Regions from separate parts of the Peribacillus sp. NJ11 genome, predicted to be linked through region 2. Evidence: riboswitches for the same ligand, from Rfam matches in the RefSeq annotation. Region 2 holds a riboswitch; each other region holds the start of a gene.
What was found. Region 2 has a riboswitch for cobalamin ahead of QUF86_RS00250 (ribonucleoside-diphosphate reductase subunit alpha). Riboswitches for the same ligand answer to the same signal wherever they lie in the genome.
Positions count from the first base shown of each region.

Region 1: linked by a shared signal. The riboswitch ahead of nikA (nickel ABC transporter substrate-binding protein) and the one ahead of QUF86_RS00250 (ribonucleoside-diphosphate reductase subunit alpha) in region 2 are both predicted to bind cobalamin.
Region 3: linked by a shared signal. The riboswitch ahead of QUF86_RS21160 ((2Fe-2S) ferredoxin domain-containing protein) and the one ahead of QUF86_RS00250 (ribonucleoside-diphosphate reductase subunit alpha) in region 2 are both predicted to bind cobalamin.

Region 1 is NZ_JAUCFO010000001.1:4,439,249-4,449,460, forward strand. Features, by position in the region: gene nikB (nickel ABC transporter permease) at 1-463, opposite strand, end outside; gene nikA (nickel ABC transporter substrate-binding protein) at 501-2,132, opposite strand; cobalamin riboswitch at 2,287-2,475, opposite strand; gene QUF86_RS21750 (aspartyl-phosphate phosphatase Spo0E family protein) at 3,067-3,234, shown strand; partial or broken gene QUF86_RS21755 (2-hydroxyacid dehydrogenase) at 3,734-4,715, opposite strand; gene QUF86_RS21760 (MFS transporter) at 4,740-6,038, opposite strand; gene QUF86_RS21765 (hypothetical protein) at 6,597-6,779, opposite strand; gene QUF86_RS21770 (patatin-like phospholipase family protein) at 7,130-8,050, opposite strand; gene QUF86_RS21775 (DinB family protein) at 8,705-9,208, shown strand; gene QUF86_RS21780 (heavy metal translocating P-type ATPase) at 9,422-10,212, opposite strand, start outside.
Region 2 is NZ_JAUCFO010000001.1:47,751-57,962, reverse strand. Features, by position in the region: gene QUF86_RS00295 (response regulator transcription factor) at 1-269, shown strand, start outside; gene QUF86_RS00290 (HAMP domain-containing sensor histidine kinase) at 259-1,689, shown strand; gene spx (transcriptional regulator Spx) at 1,757-2,152, opposite strand; gene modB (molybdate ABC transporter permease subunit) at 2,399-3,052, shown strand; gene QUF86_RS00275 (GNAT family N-acetyltransferase) at 3,014-3,412, opposite strand; gene QUF86_RS00270 (hypothetical protein) at 3,607-4,098, shown strand; gene QUF86_RS00265 (cold-shock protein) at 4,297-4,494, shown strand; gene QUF86_RS00260 (flavodoxin domain-containing protein) at 4,838-5,257, opposite strand; gene QUF86_RS00255 (ribonucleotide-diphosphate reductase subunit beta) at 5,247-6,299, opposite strand; gene QUF86_RS00250 (ribonucleoside-diphosphate reductase subunit alpha) at 6,345-8,642, opposite strand; cobalamin riboswitch at 8,783-8,962, opposite strand; gene QUF86_RS00245 (manganese-dependent inorganic pyrophosphatase) at 9,256-10,185, shown strand.
Region 3 is NZ_JAUCFO010000001.1:4,306,014-4,316,225, reverse strand. Features, by position in the region: gene QUF86_RS21195 (alanine/glycine:cation symporter family protein) at 1-504, shown strand, start outside; gene QUF86_RS21190 (YozQ family protein) at 737-958, shown strand; gene QUF86_RS21185 (energy-coupling factor ABC transporter ATP-binding protein) at 1,061-1,906, opposite strand; gene cbiQ (cobalt ECF transporter T component CbiQ) at 1,925-2,701, opposite strand; gene QUF86_RS21175 (energy-coupling factor ABC transporter substrate-binding protein) at 2,688-2,999, opposite strand; gene QUF86_RS21170 (energy-coupling factor ABC transporter permease) at 3,001-3,744, opposite strand; gene QUF86_RS21165 (hypothetical protein) at 3,778-3,936, opposite strand; cobalamin riboswitch at 3,920-4,115, opposite strand; cobalamin riboswitch at 4,321-4,509, shown strand; gene QUF86_RS21160 ((2Fe-2S) ferredoxin domain-containing protein) at 4,659-5,027, shown strand; gene cobJ (precorrin-3B C(17)-methyltransferase) at 5,042-6,697, shown strand; gene QUF86_RS21150 (sirohydrochlorin chelatase) at 6,716-7,660, shown strand; gene cobK (precorrin-6A reductase) at 7,657-8,424, shown strand; gene QUF86_RS21140 (precorrin-8X methylmutase) at 8,440-9,087, shown strand; gene QUF86_RS21135 (cobalt-precorrin-5B (C(1))-methyltransferase) at 9,093-10,212, shown strand, end outside; gene cbiE (precorrin-6y C5,15-methyltransferase (decarboxylating) subunit CbiE) at 10,189-10,212, shown strand, end outside.

The DNA.
Region 1 (10,212 bases), 4.4 Mb from region 2:
TCAAAAGAAACCCAAACCAAAAGGTTGGCATAGAGACACTTACAAAGGCTGCTATTCTGCTAAACTGATCAACAAATTTCCCCTTGTAAATAGCAGAAATCATGCCTATAGGTAAACTAATAACAACAATTAAGATAAGCGAAGCAAATGTTAATTGAACTGTTGGGAAGAAATGTATCACAATTTCTTCCCATACGGAGTTATTGGACACGTAAGACATCCCTAAATCCAATTGCAACACTTTTCCCAGCCATCCAAAATACTGGACATATAAAGGCTTGTTTAAACCAAGCTCAACTCGAAGGGCTGCCACTGTCTCATTCGTAGGAGGAATATGTGACGCCCTTAAGTAAGCTACTGCCGGATCTCCAGGAATTAAGTGAAGCAAGATAAAAGTAATGAGCGAAACTCCGAATAATATTGGAATTAAACTTGTGAGACGTTTAAAAATAAACCAACTCATGTAGCACTCCTTAAGTTGTTTTTAAGTATCCCCTATTTCAATTAACATCAATTGAAGTTAAAGGGACCTCAGCTTCTTGAGGTAAAAAATCTACTCCACTAATGTTTTTTTGATACACCGCTATATTAGACTGATAAGATATCGGTAAATAAATGGCTTGTTCGTGCAATGTCGTTAATATATCTGAATACAGTATTTTTCTATCTTCCTCGTCAGTAGTTAATAATACCTTCTTAATTTTCTGGTCTATTTCTTTTTTTACTGGCAACCCTAATTGAGCGTTATAATCTGGACTACCATTTTCCGAATTAGTCGTCATAGAAGCTAAATAGGAATGTGGATCAAACGGTACTGACCATGTTGCTGTAAATAATAAATCAAACTTACCTTGAAATGCCGTTGTCCAAAAAGTATTAGTTTCCTGACTGGTCAACTTAACATCTATTCCCAGTTTTCTAAAATCACCTTGTGTAAATTCTGCGATTGACTTTTGGATGTTATCTGTACTATTAAACAGTAATTCCAATTGCAATTCTTTTCCGTCTTTTTCTCTAAATGGTTTCCCCTTCACTTGTTTCCATCCAGCTTCATCCAATAACATTATTGCTTTTTCTGCATCATATTCATATGGCTCTATATTAATTTTCGTGTAAGGCAAAATAGGTGGAAACAAAGTATCAGCCTTTTTTTCCATACCATAAAAGATCTTATCGATAACAGCTTGTTTATTAAAAGCATGTTGGAGAGCTAACCGAACTTTAAGATCTTTAGTCGCTTCTCTGTTTGAGTTAAGAAGCAGCGTTCTTGTAGCTGTAGGTTCTGACAATTTGGTTTCATATTGCCCTGAATTCTTCAAAAATTGGAATGAATCTTGGCTGATGACCCCGTTTCCAAATATAAAGTCGAGTTCCTTTTTCTCAAAAGCTAACACTCTTGACTCTCCATCAGTAATGACTTTAACAACCACCTTATCTACTTTAGGCTTAGTGCCCCAATAATGTTCGTTCCTTTTGAAAACAGCAAACTCATTTTTCTTATACTCGCTCAATACCCACGGTCCTGTGCCAATCTGAGACTTGAGTCCGTCCTTAAATGTGTTTTGGCTGTCAGGAAAAGCAGCTTCTCCTACAAATCTCAAAGGTCTGATGTAAGTTAGTTCTTGAAGAGTTGGATAATACGCGTTGTTCAAAATAAGTTTAATAGTATATTCATCTATTATTTTTGTACCTTTGATTTGGTTAATTAATCCCACCCATTCATGTTGTTTGCGATTATCTAAAATGGTATCAAAGTTTTTCTTGACGATTGAAGCATTAAATAGCGAACCATCGGAAAATTTAACATCTTTTCTTAGATGGAATACATATTCTTTTCCATCTTTCGATATATCCCAGCTCTCCGCAAGCCAAGGCTGAATTTCTCCACCTTTACCGTAATAAACAAGGGATTCATATACCATAGCCTGGGAAAAAAACTCATTTGGAAAATATGTGTGTGGATTTAAGTCACCTATATCCCCAGGCCATGAAAAAGTAACAACTTTTTGCTTTTCATTATCTGATGTATTTTCTTGATCTATTGTTGTGTTGCTGCAACCTGTAACTAAGATTGTGAATATTACTAGTAGTCCAACAAAAGAATGGAATAAATTAGACCGTTTTATAAACATGCTTTCTCACCTTCAATTATGGAATTTTAACTATTTGAAAAATCACGAAATACAAAAAAGCATTTCCAACCAGATTTAAAGGTCAGAAATGCTTATATATTAAGAACAAATTCGTCTTCTAGCACTCTAACACCTCCCTATCTCCCGTAGGTTAACAGCATTTCTAGAACAGGCAGGTCTTCTGACTTAGGTTCATCATCTCCATGCGTCTTCCCGGATATTATCCAGTGACTTTCTTGCATAGGACTCACCCTTACAGCGGCGGGACCGTGCCGGATTTTGCACCGGCTTCCCTTTTAAATATTCGCTATTAAACGAATATACCCATTCCAATAAAATATGAAATTTTCCCTCATCTTCAGTAAAATATAGAGCTTGTCCATCTTAAAATTATTAAGTCAAAACCTTTTGATGCTTCTTAACACTTTAATAGTTTCATCTCTAATTAATTTTTGATAAACTCAGCAACTAATCATTTCCATCCTAGCAATAAACGAAAAACAGTTAGTAAAAAAGAGAATAAATATCTATTCTTAAGCATTTAACAAATATTAAAAACTCTCCTATATTATACGGTTTTACGATTACAACTCTCTAAAAATGGATATTAATTATATGAAAATAAAATCAAAAGTTTACCTAATACAAATTATATTCCTTATCGCAAATTTATGCCATATCAAATTAAGATCCTGATGTTTTTTAACGGTTCGTTTTGTACGGAGGCAATAATCTTATACATACAGTTATTTGTAACGACATATATGAATGATAGTGTGTAGATTTTTCATTTTCAGATTTGTATTGCCTCCCTCCCGAATAAGCTATTTTTTATAAGTGAACACTCACTTTTCATTTGAAAGCAACCTAATTTAGGTAATAATAGATTCATAAAAAAAAAAGAAAGTACTTGAGGGATTCTACATTGGAGAGTATGGAAGAATTACATGAAAAAATTGAGATATTGAGGAAAGAATTAATAACTACGGGATTGATATATGGATTTACTTCCTCAAAAACATTACATAAAAGCCAGGAACTAGATAAACTGTTGAATTTACTTGGGCATGAAAAAGAATCAATTGGTTTAGAATATGTCTAAAATCCGGAATGAAACCTGATTTGATTTTTCTACTAATACTTCATGGGATCATTACAACTGCAGGAACTATTACCCCCGGAGTTATTTTGAAATTACTTTTAATAATCACTGTGCAGTTCATGCAGCATATTTCCTTTACTTAATCACCTCGTATTCTTTTCTTGGACTCTTGGACTTATTTTTTCTGTAAAATTTATTTAAATGATCATCCCTTCTTACCTAATGCTTCTTAGTTTAGTTTTCTACGTTTTATTTTGTTTATTGGAATTGTGCCGTGAACAAATTGTTTAGGGTCATTTTGATCACATTCTTTCTCCCCATTAAAAAGCATCCAAAATGAATGGATGCCTTTTTATCGAATTTTTCTTTTATGTCCTGCATTTAATAACAAACAATCTATCTCATCTAAGTTTATGAATGGTGTGAGTTTTCAAATATCAACGATTCATTTAAATTGTCATGGACAACCTAATATTTCTGCTGAGTTAATGAATTTTTACTATTTTAGTGACTGAAGTCCTTTCAATTCAGGGACAACATTGCTTATCTCCCTTCCAGTAACCGCTGCAACCAGGTTCTTCGCCGCAAGCATGGCCAAAAATCGTGTTTGATGAGTAGCTGAACCTATATGCGGCAGGGTAACCACGTTCGGCATGGCTAAAAGCGGATTGTCAGGCGATACGGGTTCCTGTTCAAATACATCCAAACCAGCTGCAAGGATTTCCTTAGTTCGCAGTGCTTCTATGAGGGCCTTTTCGTCCACCGTCTGACCGCGGGATGTATTGATAAAGATCGCAGATTTTTTCATCAGTGCGAATTGCTCCCGACCCATAAGATGCCTCGTTTCCGGAGTATAAGGGACCATTAAAAGAACGAAATCGGCTTCCCGTAAAAGGTGCTCTAAAGAGGAATAGGTTGTACTGAGCGTTTCCTCCACTTCGAATTTCCTTCGCCGATTATGATATAAAACTTCCATGTTAAAACCGAATTTTCCTCGTCTTGCAATAGATTCCCCAATCCTCCCCATACCGATGATGCCCAATGTTTTTCCATGAACATCAACGCCAAAGAGGGGTTCATCGCCTTTATTTCCCCACTTGCCATCCTTTACAAGCTTGTCCAGTTCCGTTATACGACGGGCTGCTGAGAGCATTAAGGCTAAAGCTAAATCGGCCACGGTTTCATCGAGAACATCAGGTGTATTTGTACCGATTATGCTTCTCTTTTTCATTGCCTCTAGATCAAAGTTGTTGTAGCCTACCGAGATATTGCTGACAGCCTTTAGACATGGTGCATGGTCCAGAAGTTCATCATCTATTTTTTCTCCGGTGATGAGCAGTCCCTCCGCATCGGAAATTTGCTTAAACAGCTGGCTTCTGGTAATGGGTTCAGCGCCGTTCCCATTTTTCATACTGGCAATACTTCGAAATATATGCCTCTACCTCGGCCGGTACTGGTCTTGCAATATACACTTTTGGCATCAATTTATGTCCTCCTCGGTTACACTATTCTTGAATAGGATGTTTTACAATAAACCAATAACAGATTGCGGCGCATCCGGCGATTAAACCGCCAGATATAAATGCAAGGGAGTAAGAGCCAGTAGCATCCACTATCATGCCTGCCACAACAGGGGAAAAGGCTCCTCCAAAATAACCGCCAAAATTCTGAATTGCACCTACAGAAGCAACCATAGAAGGAGGGGCAATGTCACCGGCAAGTGCCCACGCGCTGCCTGTAATGGCAGAAATAAAACAAAGAGCAAGGGTCAGTAATGTTAAGGTAATTGCGAGCCCTTTGACAAATGGAACTGCACATACAACAATTGCGGCCGAGATGGCACATATACTAATTAAGGCACGCTTTGCTTTAATAGGTGTAGTAATTTCCTTGTCAACCAATTTTTTAGTAAGATATCCTCCGAAAATATTGCCAAAGATTCCGCCAAGCCAAGGAATACCAGCATATATACCCATTTCTTTAAGTGAGACATGATGGACATCAAACAAATAAAGGGGAAGGAAGACAAGGAAAATATTCCAGATCCAAATGGTACAGAAGAAGCCCAGAATCATCCCCCACACGCTTCGATATTTAAATAACGAACCCCATTTTATGTTTGATGATTGAATGCCTTGCTCTACTCCACCACCTTCCGACTTAATGTATTCAAATTCCTCCTTGGAAAGTTTTTGGCTTTTTTCAGGATTTTTATAAAAAATAACAAAACCGATTGCGAAGATGATGCCGATCACACCCGTTATATAAAACAACGCTCTCCACCCAAAAGTCACCATAATGAAAACGAGAAGTGGCGGTGCAATGGCTGGTCCCCATTTGGACGAAGAATCCCAAATTCCAGTTGCCAAGCCTCGTTCCTTTTTAGGGAACCAATACGATGTGATCTTAGCCATCGTAGGAAAACACGGTGCTTCTCCCACTCCAAGTAAAATCCGTGCAGCAATAAATGAACTCATTTTATGAACGGCTCCCGTTAAAATGGTCGCACCACTCCACCAAATAAGCGCGATTGTATACACCTTTTTGGTCCCGAACCGATCGATCAGCCATCCGGAAGGAAGCTGCATTAATGCATAACTCCAAGAAAAAAAGGTTCCCAACAACCCGATTTCGGTCACGCTTAGTCCGAGTTCCTTCATCATTTCGGGAGCTGCAATGGAGAGGTTGGCCCGATCAAGATAGTTGATTATTCCCCCAATCAATAACCAGATGACAACTGTCCAGCGAAATTTCCGGCCAATATTTAATGGCTTTTCTTGCTTTGTTTCCACTCTTGCTTCCATACCTTATCCCCCCTTGTTATATAAAACGCCATAATTGGCAGCGTTTCCAAAATAAGAAAAAGCCAGAGTTAACGCTTGGATAATATGTATATACAAGGAGGTTTTTGTTTTATAATATAAAACTCAGTTTTTGTTTTATGACAAAAAATAAAAAAAGATAATTCTGTTTATTCTGTAAAGTATCGTATTATGAGGATTTGTGATTGTCAATCTTTATTCTTATTTTCAGGATTATATTCCTAGTTAACGTTTTATGCCAAATGGCGAAAATTGATTGACGGTTTTTTGAATAGTAAAATCATAACAAACTTTAGCCCACGATTCATTTCCATCTCTAGTTTTGCTACCGGAAGGGCTTAGAGACCATTGTCTCTCAAAAATCTCGGGCAACGTTAACCGGCGGTTAAGTTTTTTTATTATTTTTCTATAAGAAAAGCAAGGGCTCCTGATACATGCGGGACGTCCATAGACGTACCTGATAAAGCAGTATGTAGTTTACCAGATAAATGGGACATTAATTGTTCGCTTGGCGCTGCTGAATCCACTTTTCTATTGGTATTACAATATCTTAATGGAAGCTAGGATGGTTAACGGAGCTTCCACTACTTCCTGATAAGCACCCGGAATACTGTTTTCATTTGTTTTGGAGATTCCATCCCTTCGTACATTTACTACAACTATATTTTTTATGAAGGGCTGGCTCATCGTCCAATCCTCACAGTGACATTGAGTTACTCCCACCTCTTCTCCTTGAGGATCTGTTCATTAAATTTCATAATTTATAGCGGAAACGATTTATTCGATTGATCCATCTCCTGAATCTGGTAAGGGAATTCATTTATGGTATATATTTCTTCCAACGTTGTTTTCTTTTTTTAATCTTTTATTTCCGTTTATCCATTTAAAAAATTCTAAAATAATATCTCTTGTTAATTTTTTATGATTTCGTATTTCCATTTATTGCTTTTAAGCTCAAGACAACTATGCCTCATATTAAACTATTGATCGTTAGTTCAATAAGAAAAAGAGCCGTTGTAACAGCTCCTTGTCCCACTCTTTCACCCTTTTGAAAAGATAGGGTAATGTTTCTCCTACTTATTTTTTACTCTTTGCATCCGTTTGTGCTTATATTGTTCAAAATCCCACTCAGACAAAAATTCTTTTGCAGAAGTATAGCCTGATTTATAGAGAAAGTCGATTTCATCCTCATTCAGTTCAAAGTCCGTTGCGTTGATGCCGCCAGTAGGAATTTGAATCGTGCGTTCAATCGTTTCTTCGTTCATATGTCGTAAATCATGGGCTTGAAGCATCGTTTTAAATATATTTTTGAAAAGGTGGATTGGCGTTGGTATAACCGGATCTATGTTAACTTCATCTTTCACAAAATGGAATCCGAATGTTGGAAAACGAGGATTGTCTGTATCAAATATCCATATTGGGAAGTTACTAAGTAAACCACCATCTAAAATGTAGGATTTTTTCCGGTCTTTTGATTTCCAAATAACCGGACGGAAGAAAAATGGTAGAGAGGCACTCATCATTACGGCAGTTGAAACTTTTAAATCAGCAGGAGACATCCCATAGCGTTCCAAATCATCTGGCAAAATAAGCATCTGACCATTCGAAACATCAGACGCAATTATCTTCAACTTTCCATCTGGAAGATCTGCGAATGTCTTAATCCCTTTTTCTGAAAGAAGAGAATCCACCCATGTTTCCAAATAATCGTTTTTGTAAATCCCAAGATGAACCATTAGTTCCAAAAAGAAGCCCAAAATGGGAATTCGATTCAGAATTGTCCTGCCTCGAATCTTTGAGTAATTGATTTCAGTAAACCGTTCTCTAATTTCATGGCTTTTATAGCCACTAGCCAAAAGAGCAGCTATTACTGCTCCTGCTGATGTCCCAGCAAGTCTTTCCCATTCGACTTTTTCCTCTTCCATTGCTTGAATCGCTCCAATAAAAGCAATTCCCCTGGCCCCCCCACCTTCAAAAACGGCATCTGCTTTCATTTTTTTCCACCTCTCGATAAGAGTTATTATTATTATTAACAATATTTTTAAATAAAGCGAATTTTCACACTCTTAGATACCAAAAATCAGCCCCGTCAGTTGAAGAATAAAACCGCTTGCCATCCATGATTGGAATTAATGACGGTTCTATTTTTCTAACAAATTAATTCGCTAACAGTAGCAAGAATCACATGAGTTTAAAAGGTTGTGTTTTTTAATCTGTAACACAAATTCTGTAATGTCATGTTCTTTGACCTTGCCAGCTTTTCAGGTTGTTCGCAGAATTAACCGTACTTCTAATCTCTGTTTAAGCTTTCCATCCCCGATTGACAATTGGTTGCATATCTATCCAATTTCCTTTTTTATTTTTTATCACCTTTATTATTACTTCATGTCTGTGGATTCCCTACTTGAGAAACCCTTAATCATTTACTCTGGCTCTACTGCAAATATTATTAAAAGAGGATAGACTCCCTTAACGCAACTTTGATGGTAATCAAACTTAATAACAGTAGTAGGATAGCATCTATTATCATGGTATGCATAAAACGAGGCATTTGCATGGACAAATTATCATATAAGGAATTAGCTTTGATAAAGGTATTCTTTAAATTATGTCGAAAGGGATTTAGTAACAATGGAAGGAGTGAGAAAATGGAAAAGGACCGTGCCAAGAAAATGTATGATTACCATGTTTGGGCTAATCAGCAAGTGTTCCAAAACCTAAAACAATTACCGGACGGAGTCTATGGCGACACGATAAAAAGTGTCTTTCCCTCCATTAAGGAAGTCCTGGTTCACCTTTACGCAACAGATGTCACATGGTTGGAGATAATGAAAGGAAGCACCATTCAAGATACTTTTAAGAAAGTTGAAAGCCGACGGGAAGAATTGGATGGAGTTTCAATAAATGAACTTGAATCCTACTATGATGAACTTGCAAAGGATTATGACGTTTTTCTTGCTACGCAGCCTGATCTTGAACGGACCATTGTAACCGAACATCCCAAAATGGGGGCTTGTGAGTTTGTACTTGCCGACCTCATCCATCATGTAGTGAATCACGGGACCTATCATCGCGGTAATGTGTCGGCGATGCTCCATCAACAAGGCGAGCGTGGCACACCTACAGATTATGTATTTTACTGTTTAAAATAAGATCGGTATGGCACCTCGAAAACAAAGGAACATCAATTAGGGGTAGCTGTAAATATCTAAAGCTCATTCCAGATGAAAGCAGATGATCCCCTTTCCAGGATCATCTGCTTTTTTACTATAAGGAATGACAATCCGATTGCTCGAGGCGTATGGCAGATAGAAAAAAAGCATTGATATAAGTAACAATGCCTTCAATATATGGTTACATGCTCTTCAGAGCTTTACACGTTGGAGGCGAAGTGCATTTAATACGACTGATACAGAACTGAAGGCCATGGCAGCACCCGTTAACCATGGGGCAAGCAGTCCGATTGCTGCAATTGGTATCCCGATTACATTATAGGCAAAAGCCCAGAATAGGTTTTGTTTGATATTCCTCATCGTTTTCCTGCTCATTAGGATTGCATCTGCAATACTGTTCAAATCCCCCCGGATCAGAGTAATATCAGCAGCTTCCATGGCTACGTCCGTCCCGGTTCCTATCGCCATTCCTATATCGGCTAGTGCAAGCGCGGGTGCATCATTTATCCCATCACCGACCATTGCCACTCTTTTACCAGCGGCCTGCAGTTTTTTCACTTCTTCCGCTTTCCCTTCAGGAAGGACTTCTGCAATCACTTGGTCAATGCCAACTTGATGGCCGATGGCATTTGCTGTCCTTTGATTATCCCCTGTTATCATGATTACCTGGATATCCATCGCTTTTAACCTTTTAATCGCCGTTAGCGAGGTATCTTTTATTGTATCCGCAACCGCAATGAGTCCTGCATATTCCCCTTCAATGCTGGCGAGCATTGCGGTCTTCCCTTGCTCTTCAAGTTCTACCATAGCTGTTAGCGCCTTAGTAATATCCACGTTGTTTTGCTTCATCAATTTACGCGTTCCGACGAATAACACTTTTTGATCCACTACAGCTCTCACCCCGTATCCAGGAATCGCTTCAAATTCCTCAACCGCAGCAAGTGCTATCCGCCTTTCCTGAATTCCTTGAACGATTGATTGGG
Region 2 (10,212 bases):
CTTATATGGTGCAATTGAATGGGGAAGAAATAAACTTGACTCCGCGTGATTTGTCGCTGCTCATTTTTTTTGCTAAGCACCCTAATCAAATCTTCACGAGAGAACAACTTCTCGATCAAGTATGGGGCATGGATTATGATGGCAGCGACCGTGCCGTGGACCTGGCGATCAAACGGATCAGGAAGGCGATTGATGCATGGCCTGTAACTGAGGGGGAAATAAAAACATTGCGTGGATTGGGGTATCAATTGAGTGTCTATGAAAACTAAAAAAAGAACCACTTTACAACGATATTGGACTAAGAGATACGTATTGACCTTGATTTCCGGTTTGATATTATTGTCTGTTTTTTCCTTATGGTGGATGGAAAAAACAGCTTTGGAATATAGGCTTAGCCTCCTTAAGTACTTAGCTGATGAAACATCCGACCGTGCGATAAAGGAAAATGGTCAGATTGTCGTTGGCCCGATCCTTGCGGAGATTGTTGAGGAAAGGGAGAAAATCCTTCATTTGGACCAACAGCCAATCATCTATATCGTCGACCCTGATGCCAGCATCATATATACGATGCCTCAATTGTATATCGATCCGGATGAAAATAAACTTCCGGACGTCATTATGAAAAATAAGGAGTTAATCCAGAAGGTCAAGATTTCCGACAACAAAGTATATGTCGTCAAATCCCCGATTACGTTTAATGGTGAGACGAGAGGCTGGGTGGTCATTGCACAGGAAGAAGGGGCATTGGAGGAAATCAACCAAGATCATGGCTTATTGGCAATCATGATTGGAGGCCTTCTAATTCTGGGGACGGGAGTCATTTATTTTCTTTCCAGGCAGATTTCGCGACCCATCCAAGACGTAGCTAACGCCGCTGTCCAGGTTCGTGAAGGCAACTACGATATCCATTTCAAAGAGGAAGAGGAGATCAAGGAAGAAGAAATTTATGAACTGATAGAATCTTTTAAGGAAATGACCAATCGATTGAAGGTCATGGAGAGGTTGCGGGCGGAATTGCTTGCAGGCGTAACCCATGATTTGAAAACGCCAGTCACTTCCATTAGCGGACTCATACAAGCGGTTAAGGATGAGGTCGTTACGGGAGAGCAAAGTAAGGAATTCCTCGATATTTCCTTAAAGGAAACTCAACGTCTGCAAGATATGATAGAGGATTTACTTAATTATAATGCCATATCGGCAGGAGCTTTTAAAATTCGGGTGCAAAAAGAAAATATCAATATATTCATCCAGGAAATCGCTTATCGCTGGCAAGTGACCCAGGATGATGATCAAGCTTTCGCTTTTGAGATAAAAGTACCTGATGAACCGGTCTTTGGTCAAATTGATTCATTGCGGATGCAGCAAATCGTCATTAACCTTTTGAATAATGCCAGGCATGCACTTGATGGTAACGGGAAAATTGCGATTCACCTTTATGAAAAGGATGAAGAACGAATCTTCATTGATGTACTGGACAGTGGCCGGGGAATCCCAAAACATGAACAACAATTTGTGTTCGAACCATTTTATCGGGGGGAAAACAAAAAGTTGAAAGTACGTGGTTTAGGTTTGGGACTGCCATTCAGTAAAATGCTCGCAAAAGCGCAAAAGGGAGATCTTGTGCTTAAGGATAGCAATGAAAAAGGTACCACCTTCACGATCATTATAGAGAAAGCGAATCAGATATAAAAAAAGGGTTGTCCGATTTTAATGGACAACCCTTCTTTTATGCAACTGCACGTAACATGCTAACTAATTATGCCAATTGGCTGATTGCACGCCATAATTGTACATGACGGACCTTCCTTGGAAGGAAGCGTCCCATTTCTTCTTCATTATATCCAGCATGCAAGTTCTTATGGTCGAAAATGATCGGCCTGCGGAGTAGATCAGGGTTATCTTGAATAAGCTTGCAAAGATCATTAAGTGGTGTATTATTTATATCGATATTCAGGCTTTTGAATTTTTTGGAACGGGTTGAGATGATTTCATCTGTTCCGCCTTCCGTTTTACGTAAAATCTCTTTTATTTCTTCTATAGAAAGAGGTTGGGAATATAGGTTGCGTTCATTGTATGAAATTTCATTTTTCTTAAGCCAAGCTTTTGCTTTACGACAGGCTAAACTGCTTGGAGTAGTATAAATTGTTACCATTTAAAATCGACTCCTTCAAAGTTTTAAAGTTTATGGAATGAATTTATTTTTACATTTGTGATACTCTTACTTTAACGTTTCTATGTGTCAGCAAGATGTCAAGAAAAATAAACTTAAAAGTTATTTCAAAAGAAAGGGAGAAAATGAAATGCAATCTGCCTTTAATGAAAAAAAAACCGATTCGGTGAAAATGCCGAACAAGCACCAGCATAGGCTCATAATTAAGATGGATGAGCGGATAGTATCATGACAGGGGATTTTTGGTCACCTGTCAGGCTATCGATACAGGTCGCAGGTTTAGCGGGTATCCTTGTTTTCATTTTCGGGATTATCCTTGCGCGTATGATGGCTAAAAAGCAATTCAGGGGAAGAGTCCTGTTGGAAACAGCATTTTTATTGCCGCTTGTCCTGCCTCCTTCTGTCGTAGGTTTTTTATTGATCGTGATTTTTGGGAATAATGGAATGCCAGGCCAATTCATTGAAAGGGTTTTTGATCAGTCCCTGATGTTCACGTGGTGGGCGGCGGTCATTGCATCCACTGTGGTGGCTTTTCCGCTTATGTACCAATCGGCTAAAACAGGTTTTGAGGGTATTGATGAAGAAATTGAAAATGCAGCAAGGGTTGACGGTGCCGGCGAATGGAGATTGTTCCTGTTTGTATCCCTTCCATTGGCAGTCAAATCCATCGTCACAGGTGGCATATTGAGTTCTGCACGTGCGTTGGGGGAATTCGGGGCGACACTCATGTTTGCCGGAAACATTCCCGGACAGACACAAACCATACCAACCGCGATTTATATCGCCATGGACTCCGGGAATATGACATTGGCATGGCTATGGGTTGCGGTAATCATCGTCATTTCATTCATTATGCTTTTTGTCGTGACGTACATAAAATGAATGCTGTTTCTCGAAGCTGCTTATGAAAAAGAGAGGTGCGGCCTCTATGTCTTCTTTATGGGTGAAGCCGTTTTTTTCATAAAGCTTCCGAGCAGGCAGGTTCATTTTACCGGTCGATACGGATATCGTATCCCATCCACCTTGTAATTGAAGAGCAGTCAACAGGGCATCCGCAATACCCTGCCGAAAATAATCGGGGTGGACGACCATTCGGCAAATACGCATTAGCCTATTTTCCTTTGTATACGATATTGCCCCTGCTAAGGAATCCCCCTTTAAAAAGCAGATGAACGATTCATTACAATGAATGAAATGTTCATATGTTTCCAATAATGGAGGGATATCGGCATAGCCGATCATATCCGCTTCCACCTTAGGATGCTTTTTGAAGTTTATAAAGCTGCCGGCCATAATCGGAGTCCAAGTCCCGAATTTTCATGATCAATCAAATCACTCCCTTTCATTACATTATAATGGAAGAGGGAGATTATTGTTTCTTATCAGTCTGTGTTATAATCGACAAACAATATGAACTAATGAAATGAGGAAGAAATTTGTTAACATTTGAAGAAAAATTGAGCATCATTGAAACTTTTCCGGAATTACAGCGAAAAGACGTTTCATTGGGACGCGTGAATTTCCATTATCCAGAAAGTGTCCAGGAGAAAAAGATCGTCGTTCAGCATTTGCATCCCAATGGAAATGGATTCGTTTACGCCGGCCATATGAGAAAAAAAGATACTGACCGTAAAGGGTTCATCAATATACGTGACTATAATGAAGCGGAATTAAAAGAACTGATCAAAAAAAGCATGGAATATCTTTCTGAACCTCCTGTTGAAATCGAGGAAGAGGAAAACGAGTTCGCTAGGTTGGAAGGAACATGGATTGGCCGTGAAAAGCAAGAGCTTTCACTTGAAAGGGAAGACCAACTTTGGAACGTGTATTCAGGTTCGAATCTGGAGGAGTGTTTCGAGAGTCCAGTAGAGGCGGAACGCTACTTATTGGACGAAGGCTTTCGTCAAAGCAAGAAGCGGAAAATGTAGAATTTTAGGATAATTTGTCGGTTGAATTACTGTGATAATCTTGTTTTTTTTGGATTTCCCATGATATAATATGAGTAATTATTTTTGTTCGGAATAAGTTTGATAGAAGGATTTACTGTTATAGGATTCCTCTTGAAACATTATCCAGAACCAAAAATAGTAATAAAATGGATTTTTCCAAACACAGGAGGAACTATCATGGTACAAGGTAAAGTAAAATGGTTTAACGCAGAAAAAGGTTTCGGTTTCATCGAAGTTGAAGGCCAAGACGACGTATTCGTACATTTCTCAGCTATCCAAGGCGAAGGCTTCAAAACGCTTGAAGAAGGCCAAGAAGTTTCTTTCGAAATCGAGCAAGGCGCTCGTGGACCACAAGCAGCTAACGTTCAAAAATAATTGAACGCATATAAAAAAAGACTCCGATTCTGGAGTCTTTTTATTTTTTTCCTTGTAAGGGAAGCCACGTTCATGCTTCTTTTTTTTCGGCCATTTCCTTTAATACTCTGTCCAATTTTTCTTCGATCCGTTTTGAACGATTAAAATGCCCTGTCAGGTAAAACACAATGAATATAACAAATACGACAAGCACTAGCATAAAAAGGATAGGCAGTATTATCAGACATGTTTATCTCCTTTTTTCCTTCATTATACTTCATGTTTACCCTTGCTATGATACACGGAACTAAGTTTATTTAAAAACAACTGAAAGGGATATGCGAAAATGCATATCCCCTTTCAGTCAGTTCTGGAATAGCGAGGCGAACTTTTGAAGTCTGGACAAGTCCGATTCTTGATACATTTGTTCTATCTTCAATGTCACCAATAACTGGCTCTTGGCAAATAACATGTCCCGGAAATGATCGACCGCCCCACAAAAATGATTGTAGTTGGTTTCACCAGTTCCGAATACTCCCGTTTTAAGAGAAGCAATTGGCAGCTGCTCCAGTTCTGTATAAAGTGCTGCTGATTTAGCAGGCAGCTCGCCGTTTCCCCATGTATAGGTACCAACGATCAATGCATCGTAATCCGGCAATGTACGTAAATCGAATTCATTCATTCGATATAGTTCAGATTTAGGTAATAGGGAAGCGATGGCTTCAGCAAGCGCTTTTGTATTGCCTCCGGCAGAATGATAGACAATGGCAACTTTATAGCTCATCGAACCCATTGCTGGCATTTACTTGACTGTATGTCCTAGACTTCTGTTCGAAGAAATCGGTTTTGGTAAGTCCGATGGATTCATCATCGAACGTTTTGATCCATGGCATCGGGTTCTCGCTATATTCTTTATACAAGTTTTCAAGGCCTAGCATGCGTAACCGTTTGTTGGCGATATATTCGATGTATTCATTGAATTCTTCCAAATCGAGATCGGCTTTGGTTTGGATATCTTCAAGCATATATTCAGACCATTCCTTTTCGAGTTCGACGGCTTTTTCAATCGTTGTATAAATGAACTTCGTGTTTTCTTCATTATTTAACTCAGGATATTCATACATCAAGATTTGAACGAGCATACCAATGAAATCAAAATGGACCATTTCATCGCGATGAATATAGGATATCATCGTAGCCGAACCGGTCATAAGGTTCTGGCGTCCTAAATTATAATAGAAAGCGAAAGCCAAATAGAAATAAATCCCTTCGAGGTTCGTTGAATGGATCAGTGCCTCGAATAAATGCTGGGGGCTTGGATCGTCCACGAACGTTTGATAGGCATCCACGATCGGTTGATTACGCTTTATTACTTCCGGATGTTCTTTAATGCGGTCGAAAAGCTGTTTTTGCTTGCCTACTGGGATCAGGGAAGCAAGGATATAGGAATAAGATTCATTATGGATGGATTCCTGCTGGGCCATATTGGCCAGGATAGCTTTTGCCGCCGGATCTTTGATGTACCGAAGGATTTCTACTAAAGTTGGCGTTTGTAGACTGTCCATTCCAGCAATCATCGTAAGGATATCAAGAAAAGCGTCCTGGATATCTTCGTCCAATTCGCCCCACTGCTTTTTATCCTGAATCATGTTTACGCTCGATGGTTTCCAAAAGTTATTGATGAGCTGAGTATAGGTATCATAGAATTTTTCATACTGAATATCGTTCCAAAGGAGAAAGCCTGAGGCTTCTCCTTTGAAAACACCTGTCGCTTTAGTTGGATGCGTTGGTTCCAGCATCCGGATCTTTTTGATATGATTTGTCATTCGTGAAAACTCCTTTAAGAGTAGATTACTGGGTTATGGTCGTCGTTAACTTGAACAGCTTTCGCAGGCATTGTCATATTCGGAAGAAGTTGAACGAACATAATATGTTGATTTCAACCCGGATTCCCAAGCCGATAAATGTATATCCAATAGGACCTTGGCTTTGATTGTGTTGTGTACATACAGATTAAAGCTGATTGCTTGGTCAATATGGCGTTGGCGGGCAGCATTTTGCCTGATGCTTTCCAGTTGATCCAAATTAAATCGGGTCTTTTTATAATATTCATACGTATTTGGCGTCAAGCCTGGTGCGGTCACCTTGAATTTAAAGTTTTTCTTTTCTTCGTAAAATTCAATTTCATACAAAGGATCGATCCCATCCGTGGAATTACCGATCTTGGCGGTCGATGAATTGGGGGCAATGGCCATTAAATATCCATTACGGGTCCCGTGTTCCTGGACGTTTGCTTTTAAATCCATCCATTTTTGATCCGTATAGTCACGCAGTTCGAAATATTCCCCTGTATGCCAATCCGATCCTTCGAAATATGGGTACGATCCTTTTTCCATAGCCAATTCATTGGATGCCTTGATCGTTAAGTAAGCGATCTTTTCGTATAATGCATCGGCATATTCAACAGCCTCATCCGATTCCCAATAAATATTCTGTGTGGCAAGTAAATGATGCCATCCAAACGTTCCTAAACCAATTGCCCGGTACCGTTTGTTCGAGATGGATGCTTGCTTGACCGGAAGATTATTCACATCGATTACGTTATCCAGCATCCGGATCTGAATGGGAATCAACCTTTCCAAAACATCGCTGCTCACCGCACGGGGCAAGTTAATGGATGAAAGGTTGCAGACAACGAAATCGCCGCTTTTACGAACAACAACGACATCTCCATCTTCTGTTTCGTATTCATCCGTGATCGTCGAAGGGCTTAAGTTTTGGGCAATCTCGGTGCAAAGGTTAGAACAATAAATCATACCTTTATGTTTATTTGGATTCTTCCGGTTCACTTCATCGCGGTAGAACATGTATGGTACGCCTTCTTCTAATTGAGAAATCATAATGCTTTTCATGATGTCCATCGCATTGATCTTTTCAAAGCTATAGTTTGGAAGCGTACCATTTTCTGCGGCCTCGACAGCAAGTGCATAATGATTCCTGAAGCTTCCTTCGCCTTTCTTCTCGTCGTAAAGGTCTTCAAGTGAGAATCCAAGGGTTTGCTTGACGGTATGCGGATCGAAAAGATACCATTCTTTTCTGTCACGTACAGCCTCCATGAATAAATCAGGAATGCATACACCCGTAAAAATATCATGGGCTTTTAATCTGTCATCCCCGTTTTGCGTCTTCAAATCAAGAAAGCTCATGATATCTTTATGCCAGGCATCCAAGTAAATCGCGATGGCACCTTTACGTTGCCCCAATTGATCGACACTGACAGCTGTCTGGTTGAATAGTCGAATCCAAGGAGTCGTGCCGGAACTATTTCCAGAGAAACCACGGATATCGGAACCAAGCGACCGGATCTTACCAACGTAAAGACCGACACCGCCGCCGAATTTTGATACTTTTGCGGCATCGTAGTTAGATAGGTAGATACCATCAATGGAATCTTCAATTGCGTCGATAAAGCAAGAGCTTAACTGTCCATGCGTTTTTCCTGCATTGGAGAGTGTAGGTGTCGCAACAGTCATATAAAGGTTGGACATTGCCCAGTAAGCTTCTTTGATAAGTTGCAGGCGGTGCTCCGTTTTTTCCAATCGCATGATTTCCATCGCGATGATCATGAAGCGCTCTTGGGGCAGTTCGTAGACCTTGTCCTTTTTTGGGCGGGCTAGGTAGCGATCGTTTAATAAGTAGATGCCTATGTAAGAAAATAATTTATCCTTTTCCGGGTCGATCACCGAACCCAATTCCTCAATTTCCGCTTTCGTATAAGAAGAGAGCAGTTCTGATTTATAGATGGGGTAACGCTGGCCTTCTGAAAGTTGGGAGAGTTCCGTGATCAGTTCATAGAATGGGCCATAACTCATGCCTTCATAACCTCGATTGGCTTGTGCATCCCTATACATCGCATTCAACAGTTCTGCTGCAGCAACGAACGTCCAATCGGGAGCATCGATATCGACACTTTCAAGAGCGAGCTGAATCAGTTTCTTTGATGCCTGTTCTTCGGTTGAGTCACTTTTGCGATCAAGCCATTTTGTAAAACGCTTTTTGAACTTTTCCATATCGAGACGGCCTTCGAATTCCTTCGATAACATCTCAAGCTGGATGGAATTCGTGTCGGTGTCATTTTCACTTATGGTAGAGTTATATGTTTGAGTCATTAATAATCCTCCTTGTAAACTTCCGCTAAAATAAAAAAAAACCGCCCAATAAATTGAGCGGATCAAACGATAGAATAAAAGAGCCATGAAAAAATAGCCATTATGCTATCGTTTCATCATCTCAATCCCCGAAGAATAAGAAACGTGAAAAATTCAAGGCAGGTCTCCTGACTCATGATCATCCTACTTTGAGTCCTTCCCGTATAGAGAGCTATACAGTGGTTTCTCATTTCGTCACATTTACAGTTGCGGGGACAGTTCCGGGTTCGCACCGGATTCCCTTTTCAGCCATCGCTGGCACCTTGGATTACAAAAAATTCTATATATAGTTATTAGTGTTGTTTGTGTAATCAATATCTAGTATTTCTGCTTATATTATCGTAAGCCATATACGATGATAATTCAACTAATATATTTGAGAAAAACCAACCCTTATCTATTGACAAAGCGAAGGTAGAGGGTGAAAGAATGAAAGATTTTATTGGGGAATGGGTAATTCAAGCACTGAATTTAGGGGATTTTGTGTTAAAATAAAGTGTATAGTAAAGGTGGCTCTCCTTAATTGCGATAAGGGGATTCGCGGAAAAATATTTATGAAAAAGGAGATAAAATCTTGGAAAAAGTATTAGTTTTTGGACATAAAAACCCGGATACAGACACAATCTGTTCAGCAATCGCTTATGCAGATCTGAAAAAGCAGTTAGGTATCAACGCTGAACCAGTTCGTCTGGGTGAAGTGAATGGTGAAACTCAATATGCGTTGGACCACTTCAAATTCGAAGCTCCTCGTCTTGTGGAAAAGGTGGCAGGGGAAGCTGATGGCGTGATCCTGGTCGATCACAATGAACGCCAGCAAAGTGCTGAAGATATTGACCAAGTACGTGTGTTGGAAGTTATCGACCATCACCGCATCGCTAACTTTGAAACAAGCGATCCTTTATATTACCGTGCGGAACCAGTTGGCTGTACGGCAACCATTTTAAATAAAATCTATAAAGAAAACGGCGTTGAAATCCCTAAAGCGATCGCAGGTCTTATGCTGTCTGCCATCATTTCGGATTCTTTATTGTTCAAATCGCCGACCTGCACGGAGCAAGACGTTGCAGCAGCTATGGAACTGGCTGATATTGCGGGAGTCAACGCTGAAACATATGGTTTGGAAATGTTGAAGGCGGGAGCTGACTTGAGCGACAAAACGATTGCCCAGCTTATCACTCTTGATGCAAAAGAATTCTCCATGGGCATGGCTAAAGTGGAGATAGCCCAGGTCAATGCTGTTGATCCGAACGAAGTCCTTGCTAAGCAGGCCGAACTAGAAGCAGCCATTGAAGAGGTCATCGCTGTGAAGGAATTGGATTTATTCCTATTCGTAGTAACGGATATCCTGACCAATGATTCTGTTGCCTTGGCTCTTGGTAAAGCAGCCAATGCAGTGGAAAAAGCATATGACGTTTCATTAAACAATAACATCGCCGTCTTAGAGGGCGTTGTATCGCGTAAAAAACAAATCGTGCCGGTCTTAACGGGCGTATTCAGTAAATAATATAGGGAAAGGGGTGCTCATTAAAAA
Region 3 (10,212 bases), 4.3 Mb from region 2:
AGTTCGACTGCCTTCATCATTTTGTTTTCAGGTCTTTATACATCGAAGGAAACGGATGGAATCGTCCTTACCCAGAATGCCCTTGGAACCGCATTGGGATCTTGGGCTGGTATTTTCCTTGCCATCATTGTACTGTTATTCGCCTTTAGTTCCATTGTGGGTAACTATTATTATGGGGAGTCGAACATCGGCTTCATCAATGAAAATAAGGTTTGGTTAAACATCTATCGTATCGCAGTTGTAGGGATGGTGATATTCGGTTCGCTTGCCTCACTGAAATTTGTTTGGGGACTGGCTGACTTGCTGATGGCCCTTATGGCCATTATCAACCTGATAGCCATAGCATTACTAGGGAAGATTGCATTTGCTGCACTGGCGGATTATCAAAAGCAAAAGAAATGTGGGAAAAATCCTGTCTTCCATGTGAACAATATTAAAGGTTTGAAGAATGTGGAATGTTGGGGTGACCCAAACGATAATATGGATGTGAAGAAGGAGGCCTAACCTCTTATTAAGCTTACATGTAAAATCCTTGAAAAGGGATTTTGCTTGTAAGTTTTTTTTGTGAAATCAATTGATTGAAAATAAGTAGAGTCAGCCTTTTTTCCTCCTTTTTTTATCATTATTGAATATTGCTTTGTTTTTTACACAAAATACCTTTGTCTCTATTACTGCTGTCAATCGATTACTGCTGTCAATCGATGATTGGACAAATTGAAAACTGGGAGTGAAAACAATGGATAGCAAGCAATCAAAAAATGAATCTTCAGAAATCGCAGGAAGAACATATGATGCCAGTGACTATAAACGGGAAGATACTTTATCTTCTGGATTGGCCACAACCCACGAACAAGTTTCGGATACTTATGCGGAAGGCGAGATAAAAGCTGTCATTGATGATGTAAACGGAAAGGATATCGAGATTAAAAAAGAAGGATCTGAGGAAGAAAGGAAATGACTTGTTTATTGGTTAGGGTCAAGAATTTCCGGCTGATATTTTAAGGATACAACGATTTAATCCCCTAGCTTTTTGAATGATGAAACAAGCTAGGGATTTTAATTAATAAATTTTTTCTGTCTCGATTTTTTGAAGCAACTCTTCCTTCGTTCTTGGGACAAGTTCCTTTTCTCCGGGTATTCTTGATTGAAGAAGGGCTTGAAACATTTCAAAAACCCACGGCTTCTCGAGATGAGCCTTCATCAAAATGTCTTCATCATGAAAAACGGATACAGGGTCCCCTTGGTATATGACCTTTCCATCGTTCATGACAACGACTTCATCAGCCCATTGATAGGCTAAATTAACATCATGAGTTGATAGAATTATCGTTTTGTCTGGGTGGTGGATACTGTCCAACAGAGCCATGATCTGTCTGGAGAAATAAGGATCCAATCCAGCGGTAGGCTCGTCCAAGAGCCAGACATCGGGTTCCATGGCTAGTACCCCGGCAATGGCGACACGTTTTTTTTGCCCTAAGCTCAAAAAATGGGTAGGTTTGTCTTTCATTTCCGTTACTTCCGTTTGATCCATCGCCCATTGCACTTTCTCCTGGACTACATTTCTATCCCATCCTAAATTCATCGGTCCAAACGATATATCCTGTTGAACATTAGCGGAAAAAAGCTGGGAGTCGGGATCTTGAAAAACGATTCCGACTTGTTTTCGTAATGATAATAATGCTTTACGGTCATATTTCATTTTCTTGCCTTTAAATCTGATTGTTCCTGATGTTGGTTGTAAAAGACCATTTAAATGGAGGAATAGAGTCGATTTGCCGGCTCCATTATTGCCTAATAATGCAATCTTTTTACCTTGTTGAATCAGTAGTGAAAGATCTTTTATCGCGAACGTCCCATCTGCATATTGATGCGTGAGGCCCTCTATATTAAAGATATGCTCTTCCATTTTTGAATTGCCTCCAATTTACATATATCCATAAATAAGGATTAAACTTCCTAGTATTACAATGGCGATTAGCCAATTGCGTGAGGAAAAGGTGTAAGTATCCTCGATATAAGAAAGGTTATCCTGATATCCTCTTGCGTTCATGGCCATCGTCAATTGCCCAGAGCGCTGGAATACTCCCAAAAATAATGATGAGGTTAGTAACCCGAGAGATCGAATGCCTTGCCTTACCGAACCATATCCCAGTCGTGAAGCTTGTGCTAGGTGGATGGCCAAAGCTGTATCTAAAAAAATAAAGATGAAGCGATAGGTCAATTCTATTAGATCGATCAATAAGGAAGGCACTTTAAGTTTTCGCAGTACGGATAGAATGACGGTAATGGGTGTAGTCAAGGTTAAGAAATATAAACAGCTTATACTGCTAAATACGACAGTGATCAAATTGATCACTGTACCAATGCTGCCATCGCTGATGAAAATTTGCCAATTTCCGACTTTCCAGGACCACCAAATATTCGGCATCGAAGTAAATGTACTGGAGATAGAAAAAAGGATGGTAAGTGTGCCTGATAATAGAAAGAATCCTGGTAATAAGAGTAATTTCAGATAATACGAAAGCGGGATTTTTGCCACAAAAAGGATTAAAGCGCTCATCACCATAAAAGTGATGAGCGAAACGGCCAAATCCCTTACCGTTAACGAAAACAGCATAAGGGAGAGTGCAAAAATCATCTTTTCCAACGGATGTACATCCTTTAGCCCATTGAAATAGGCATATTTATCAATGAGTAACATGTTTCGATTTTTCGTTCATTTCTTGTTTGGTTTGTTTTTTCCTTTGTCTCATTACGCCAATGAAGTATCCAATGAAACCAGCTCCGATTGCAGCTTGCAGCGCAAATAATAAGCTCTCGGTTTCTGCACCTGGCGGCTCCCAAATACTATTGAACCAAGGCTTGTATTCCGGCTGGATTTTAGTGATGGCTTCTTCAGCTTCGCCGTCGGCACCGCCAAATTCCGTTCCTTGCTGGGTGATTAACGGTATGGTGGCAAGAATGACGACCAGGAAAAGCAGCAATAAACTTTTTTTCATGTTAACGGGCCTCCTTAGATAAAACTCGCAGCAATTTCAATTCGCCTAGATTGTATTTTTTTAGGAAATTCATCACAACCACTGTCAATAATCCCTCGCTGATTGCCAAGGGAATTTGGGTCAGGGCAAATATTCCTGCAAATTTATTGAATGAGGCCATGAATCCACCTACCTCGGATGGAAAAGCAAGTGCAAGTTGAACGGAAGTTACCACATAGGTTCCTAAATCGCCAAAAGCAGCTGCCAAGAAAACGGCCAGCGAAAAAGACCACCCCAATTTAGTTGCGCCCTTGAAGACAAAGTAAGCAATGAAAGGTCCGCATACAGCCATGGAAAATGCATTGGCCCCTAATGTCGTCAATCCACCGTGAGCCAGTAGAACAGCTTGAAATAATAGAACGATGGAGCCTAAGACACTCATGGCCAATGGCCCGAATAATATGGAACCTAAACCAACTCCGGTAGGGTGTGAAGAACTTCCAGTAACGGAAGGAATCTTCAAGGCAGATAATATGAATACGAATGCACCCGATAGACCGAGCATCATTTTTGTTTCTGGGTTTTCCCTTACTTTGGACCTAATGGACCGGTAACCCAAGATTAAAAATGGAAGGGTCACGGCCCACCAAAATATGGCCCATTCAATTGGTAAAAAGCCCTCCATGATATGCATGGCCATCGCACGTTTTGGGACAAGAAGCAGTAAAATGACAAAATAAAGAATTTTCCAATTGACTCTTTTCATTCTTTCTCCTTTCAACACCTTTAATTTTTCTGATCAAAACTTTAGAAGAAAAGCGGCGCCCAACATAAAAAGCACTTCTCTCAAAAGAAAGAAGTGCGTAATGAACAGGAATTTTGCAGCATAAACCAATATGGGCCATTCTGCCTGATCCGCACACCCATCCTCGTAGGTTGAAACAGTTTCACGCTTCATGGCAGGTCTCCTGGCTTAGGTTCATTGTCCCGTTACATCCTTCCCATCTCATTTGACAGTGGATTAATGTTAACGTAATAGGACTTCCCTTTACAGTGGCGGGACCGCTCCGGACTTTCACCGGCTTCCCTTTTAAGCTGAATTCCGAGAAATTCAACACCATAAAACTTATGTAATTATTTCGAAAATTCTCGTATAGTGTACCATAAAGAAATAATTCCAGCTACACTCTCTTTTTTTTTTTTTTTGACTAAGAATGCAGAGAGGAAAGGCTTATGGCTGGATTTACACTATTAAACTTTTCTAAACAGTCGGAATAAACTATTGAATTTTGCTAAAGTTGTTATATGATAGATAAGGTTAGCTATAATTGTATAATAAAACCAAATATTTCATTTTAAAAGTGCTCTTGTGTGAATTTCCAAGGGATAATAGGGAAATCGGTGAAAATCCGATGCAGCCCCCGCTACTGTAAACGCTGATGAATTGTCGATAACCACTGGCTTAAAGCCGGGAAGGGACAAAGTAAAATGAAGCGTAAGCCAGGAAACCTGCTTTTGAAATTGTATGATACTTTTCGGAGGGAAAGGTAGAAGGACTATGACGATTTTGGGAGATTCAGCATATTTGCGGAGGGCTCCTCATTCATATAGTTTTTTAAACCTTGACTCTTATGTTAAGGTTTTTTATTTTGCCTTTTCCCTGAACTCAGGAGGAAGAAGATGACTACTTGGAACTTGAAGGGTACAAATACGCATTTGTTGATTTGCAATGGAAGCAGTTGCATGAAAAAGGGCGGGGAAGAAGTAACTCAAGCGATTCGCGATGAAATTACTTCAAAGGGACTGGATTTGAAAATTCATACAACAAGGACACGCTGTAACGGAAGATGTAAGGATGCCTGCGTTGTGATTGCCTATCCCCAAGGGAAATGGTATAGAGTGGATACGCCTGATTTCGGTCGGGAGATTGTCAGCAATATCGAAGATGGGGAATATGTTCCACAGATGATCTACCAATTCAGTGATGGGGAAATGACGCCTAATCCGGATTTTCCTGCTCATACGGGTATTTCAAAGAACAAATCGTAAAAGGAGATGTCTTAATGAGTACAAACGGTAAATTATTCGTCGTGGGCTTTGGACCAGGGAATTTTGAACACATTACCAAACGTGCTGTCGAAGCCCTTCAAGAAAGTGACTACATCATTGGTTATAAAACTTATGTTGAACTCATTCAGGGACTGCTTACAGATCAAACGATCATTAGTACGGGGATGACTGAAGAGGTATCACGTGCTCAGGAAGCAGTAAAACAAGCGGAGTTGGGAAAAAAAGTGGCTGTCATTTCCAGTGGGGATGCCGGAGTGTACGGGATGGCAGGGTTGGTTTATGAAGTATTGATTGAAAAAGGTTGGAAAGAAGAAACTGGAGTGGGCATTGAAGTCATTCCTGGTATTTCTGCAATCAACTCTTGTGCGTCTTTACTTGGGGCACCAGTCATGCACGATTCGTGTACGATCAGCCTCAGTGATCATTTAACTCCTTGGGACCTAATCGCTAAAAGGGTGGAAGCAGCTGCAATGGCTGATTTTGTCATTGCGCTTTATAATCCGCGCAGCGGCAGGCGGACTAGGCAAATTGTTGAAACACAGAAAATTCTCCTTCGCTACCGTTCGCCAGATACACCTGTCGGGTTGGTGAAAAGTGCTTATCGCGATCGGCAGGATATTGTCATAACCAATTTGAAAGATATGTTGAATCACGATATTGGAATGTTGACCACCGTCATTATCGGTAATTCATCCACTTTTTTATACGATGACAAAATAATCACACCAAGAGGCTATCAGAGGAAATATACATTGAATTCGGAAAAGCAAACATTGAAGCCGCATCAGCGTCTGCAAAAAGAAGCGGAACCGTGGGCATTAGATCAAGAAGCCGATTCCATGCAAGAAACCTCTACGAAGTCTGCTGGAGGAGTTGGATTACTTACAAAAGCTCCAGAAAAGAAGTCCACTTCTTTTGAAATGGCAATGGAAGCCTTGTCAAGAGTGAAGGGTCAAACCGTTCAGCAATCCATTAAGCCGATTGTCCAGCAAAAAATGGAGTCGGTATTCGAACTTGCCGTAAGTCCAGGTGTGGCGAATAAACAATTCACTCCCAAACAAATGATGACACTTGCGGAAGTTGTCGGGGAAAAGGGAACGATGGAATACACGCCAAATCATAAGATCGTTTTAAAGATCCCGACAACGGACCCGGAAGTCATTACGGGGAAATTGCAATCAGCAAACTTTCTATTATCGCCGATTGGAGATGTACTGACGTTAAAAGCCTGTGATTTCTGTGATGGTGAAAAAGCGGAATCCATACCATATGCGGATGAAATACACCGGGTGCTTGGCGGAATGAAAATGCCTAAGGAACTGAACATCGGATTTAATGGGTGTGGAATGGCTTGTTATAGTGCCGTGATGGATGACATCGGGATTGTCTTCCGAAAAGGGAAGTTCGACTTATTTCTTGGAGCTAAACCGGTTGGAAGAACGGCCCATCCAGGTCAGCCGGTAGCTGAAGGCATTGAACCGGAACGGCTTGTTGAATTGATTACGGACATTGTCGGGGAGTATAAGCAAAATGCCCATCCAAATGAGCGGCTTTTTAAATACTTCAAACGTTCAAAAAAGATACAGAATTTTTCTTATCAGGACATTGCTCCCAAAATAAACATAGAGCCTGCGCCTTGTGAAGACTAATCAAGAGGGGGAAAGTAAATGAAAGCAGTTTTGTTTGTAGGACACGGAAGCCGCCTGGCTTCGGGAAACGAAGAAGTCGTTCATTTTATTAAAAATATGATTCCGGCAATGGATGACAGTTTTTTGGTAGAAACGTGCTTCCTGGAATTTGCGACACCGAATATATCAAAAGGCATTGATAATTGTGTAAAACGAGGGGCTACGGAAGTTATCGTCATACCGATCATTTTGTTGCATGCAGGACATTCGAAATTACATATCCCAGCTGAAATAGAGGATGGGAAAACCAAATATCCAGAAGTGAAATTCACATATGGTCAAACGATCGGGGTCCACCATGATGTATTGACGATCCTGACAGACCGACTTGAGGAAGCCGGCTTCGATACATCCTCGGAACAGGCTGAGACAGCAATATTGCTAATTGGCCGAGGGGGCAGTGATGCTGATGCAAATAGTGATATATATAAAATTTCACGATTATTATGGGAAAAATTAAACGTTAAATGGGTCGAAACAGCGTTCATGGGTGTAACAGACCCGCATGTTGATGAAGGCATTGAACGATGCATCCGGTTGGGGGCAAAAAAAATAGTGATGCTGCCATATTTCCTCTTCACGGGGGTGTTAATGGAAAGAATGGAGGATATGCTGAAAGGCTATCAAGAGCAATATCTTGATCGGGAATTTATTTTGGCGAAGTATTTTGGGTATCATCCAACCTTACAGAACATTCTGCAAGAACGAGTAATTGAAGCTAGTGAAGGCAGATCAAGTGGGGCACGTGATTTGGAAAACTATCGAAAATATGTCGAGGAACATGGACATGCCCACCATCATCACCATCACGACCATGACCACGACCATCACGACCATCACGACCATGACCATGACCATCATGACCACGACCATCATGACCACGACCATCAGCACGATGGGCAAGAGGTGGGTACGTCAAAATGATTTTGTTCTTGGCGGGTACAAGTGATGCGCGGGAATTAGCGATTGAGATGCAGCAGGTGGGATTCAAGGTTTTGGCAACTGTTGTAACCGAGTCGGCGGCGAAGAGTTTGCAAGATGCAGGGATATCCACCCGGATTGGCCGATTAACTGCAGAGGATATGACCTCTTTAATCTCTGAAAAAGGTTTTCAGGCTGTAGTTGATGCAAGTCACCCATTTGCGGAAGAAGCATCCAAAAACGCTCTTAACGGAGCAAAGGCAGCAAATGTTCCTTATATTCGTTATGAGCGTGAAAGCCAACGGTTTCAGAATGACAAATTGATAGTTGTCCGTGATTATGAGGAAGCTGCCAAGCTGGCTGCTGCAAAACGGGGAGTCATCATGCTCACGACCGGAAGTAAAACCCTAGCGGTGTTCGCAAAAGAATTGGTAGGGCTCGAGAATACCAGAGTCATAGCAAGAATGCTGCCACGCATGGATAATATGGAAAAATGTGCTCAGCTAGGCATTGAACAAAAAAATATCGTTGCGATTCAAGGTCCATTTTCCAAAGAATTAAATAAAGCCCTATATAAACAGTATGGCGTCACATTGATGATAACGAAAGAAAGTGGCAAGGTCGGTGCGGTTGATGAGAAATTGGAAGCCGCGTTGGAATGTGGAATAGAGACGATTATGATATCAAGGCCAGATGTTGACTATCAAAATGTTCATTCCAGTTTTAATCATGTCATTGCCGAGTTGAATAATCAGTTGAATAAATAATAGGAGGAATGCAAGATGGATTTTAAAACGGATTTCAAACCACTAACGGTAGATCCAGACAAAATATATGATTATAGTTTTTCAATGATAGCTGAAGAAATGGGCGATCATGATTTTTCTGAGGATGAATGGAAGATCGTCCGCCGGGTCATTCATGCTTCAGCTGATTTTGAATTGGGAAGAAGTGTCATCGTCCATCCAAATGCCATTCAAGCTGGTGTGGAAGCCATTCGCAAAGGGAGACATGTCATTGCGGATGTGCAAATGATCGAGAGCGGTACAGGCAAAAAAAGATTTCAAAAACACGGCGGGGACGTTCATTGCTACATTTCAGATCCAGATGTGATGGTCGAAGCAAAACGTTTGAATACGACAAGAGCGATCATTTCGATGCAAAAAGCCGTAAAGGAAAATGAAGGGGGCATTTATGCCATTGGCAATGCACCTACAGCTTTACTTGAGCTCATTCGCCTTATTAAAGAAGGGATTGCAAAGCCGGACTTAATTATTGGAATGCCTGTTGGGTTCGTTTCTGCAGCGGAATCGAAAGAGGAACTGGCTAAGATCACAGAAGTGCCATTCATTACGAATATTGGCCGAAAAGGTGGAAGTACTGTCACGGTTGCAGCATTGAACGCAATTTCCCTTTTAGCTGATAGTTAATAAACATGGAAAAGAAAGTAAAAAAAGATCCCTCACAAATGCGCCATGGGTATACGACGGGGGCATGTTCGACAGCCGTGACTAAAGCGGCATTGACCGCTTTGATAACGGGGGATGCCCTTGAGGAGGCTACGATTTCCTTGCCTATCGGCCGTGATGCCACTTTCACCATTGAGAGATATGATATATCGGAAAATTCGGTTAGTGCAGAAACGATTAAAGATGCCGGAGATGATCCAGATGCCACCCATTTGGCACATATCATTTCTACTGTCAGCTGGTCGGATGCACCTGGGATCATCTTGGATGGAGGGATTGGTGTGGGGCGAGTGACCAAACCCGGGCTTCCCGTTCCTGTAGGGGAAGCGGCCATTAATCCTGTACCGCGCAAAATGATATTAACCACTGTGCAACAAACCTTGGAAGAATTTAAGATTAATAGAGGAGTGAAAGTCGTTATCTCCGTGCCTGCAGGTGAAGAAATAGCGAAAAAAACATTAAATGGCCGCCTTGGGATTGTAGGAGGCATTTCCATTTTGGGAACAAGGGGCACCGTCGTCCCTTTTTCCAGTTCCGCCTATATGGCAAGTATCGTCCAGGCTATCAGTGTCGCCAAGGCGAGTGGGTGTGAGCATCTTGTCTTAACCACTGGCGGGCGCAGTGAAAAGTATGCAATGGGCCTTCTTCAGGATTTACCTGAGGAAGCCTTTATTGAAATGGGTGATTTTGTAGGCTTCTCACTTAAGCAATGTAAAAGGCAGGGAATTAAAAAGGTATCACTGATCGGTATGATGGGTAAATTTTCCAAAGTTGCCCAAGGTGTGATGATGGTGCATTCAAAAAGCGCTCCGGTCGACTTCGGTTTTCTATCGGAAATAGCCCAAAGCGTCGGAGCTGAAGATGATCTTGTTCTTGAAATCAAGAATGCAAATACAGCGTCACAAGTCGGGGATATGATGTCAGCAATCAATAATTTTGATTTTTTTAATAAACTATGTGAATCCTGCTGTCACTCTGCTATAAAGCAAGTGAAGGGTGGCATTGAAATGGAAACGGCGATTTATTCGTTGAAAGGACAATTACTGGGAAGGGCTGTTGGAATTGAGTCAATCGATGAAATTAATC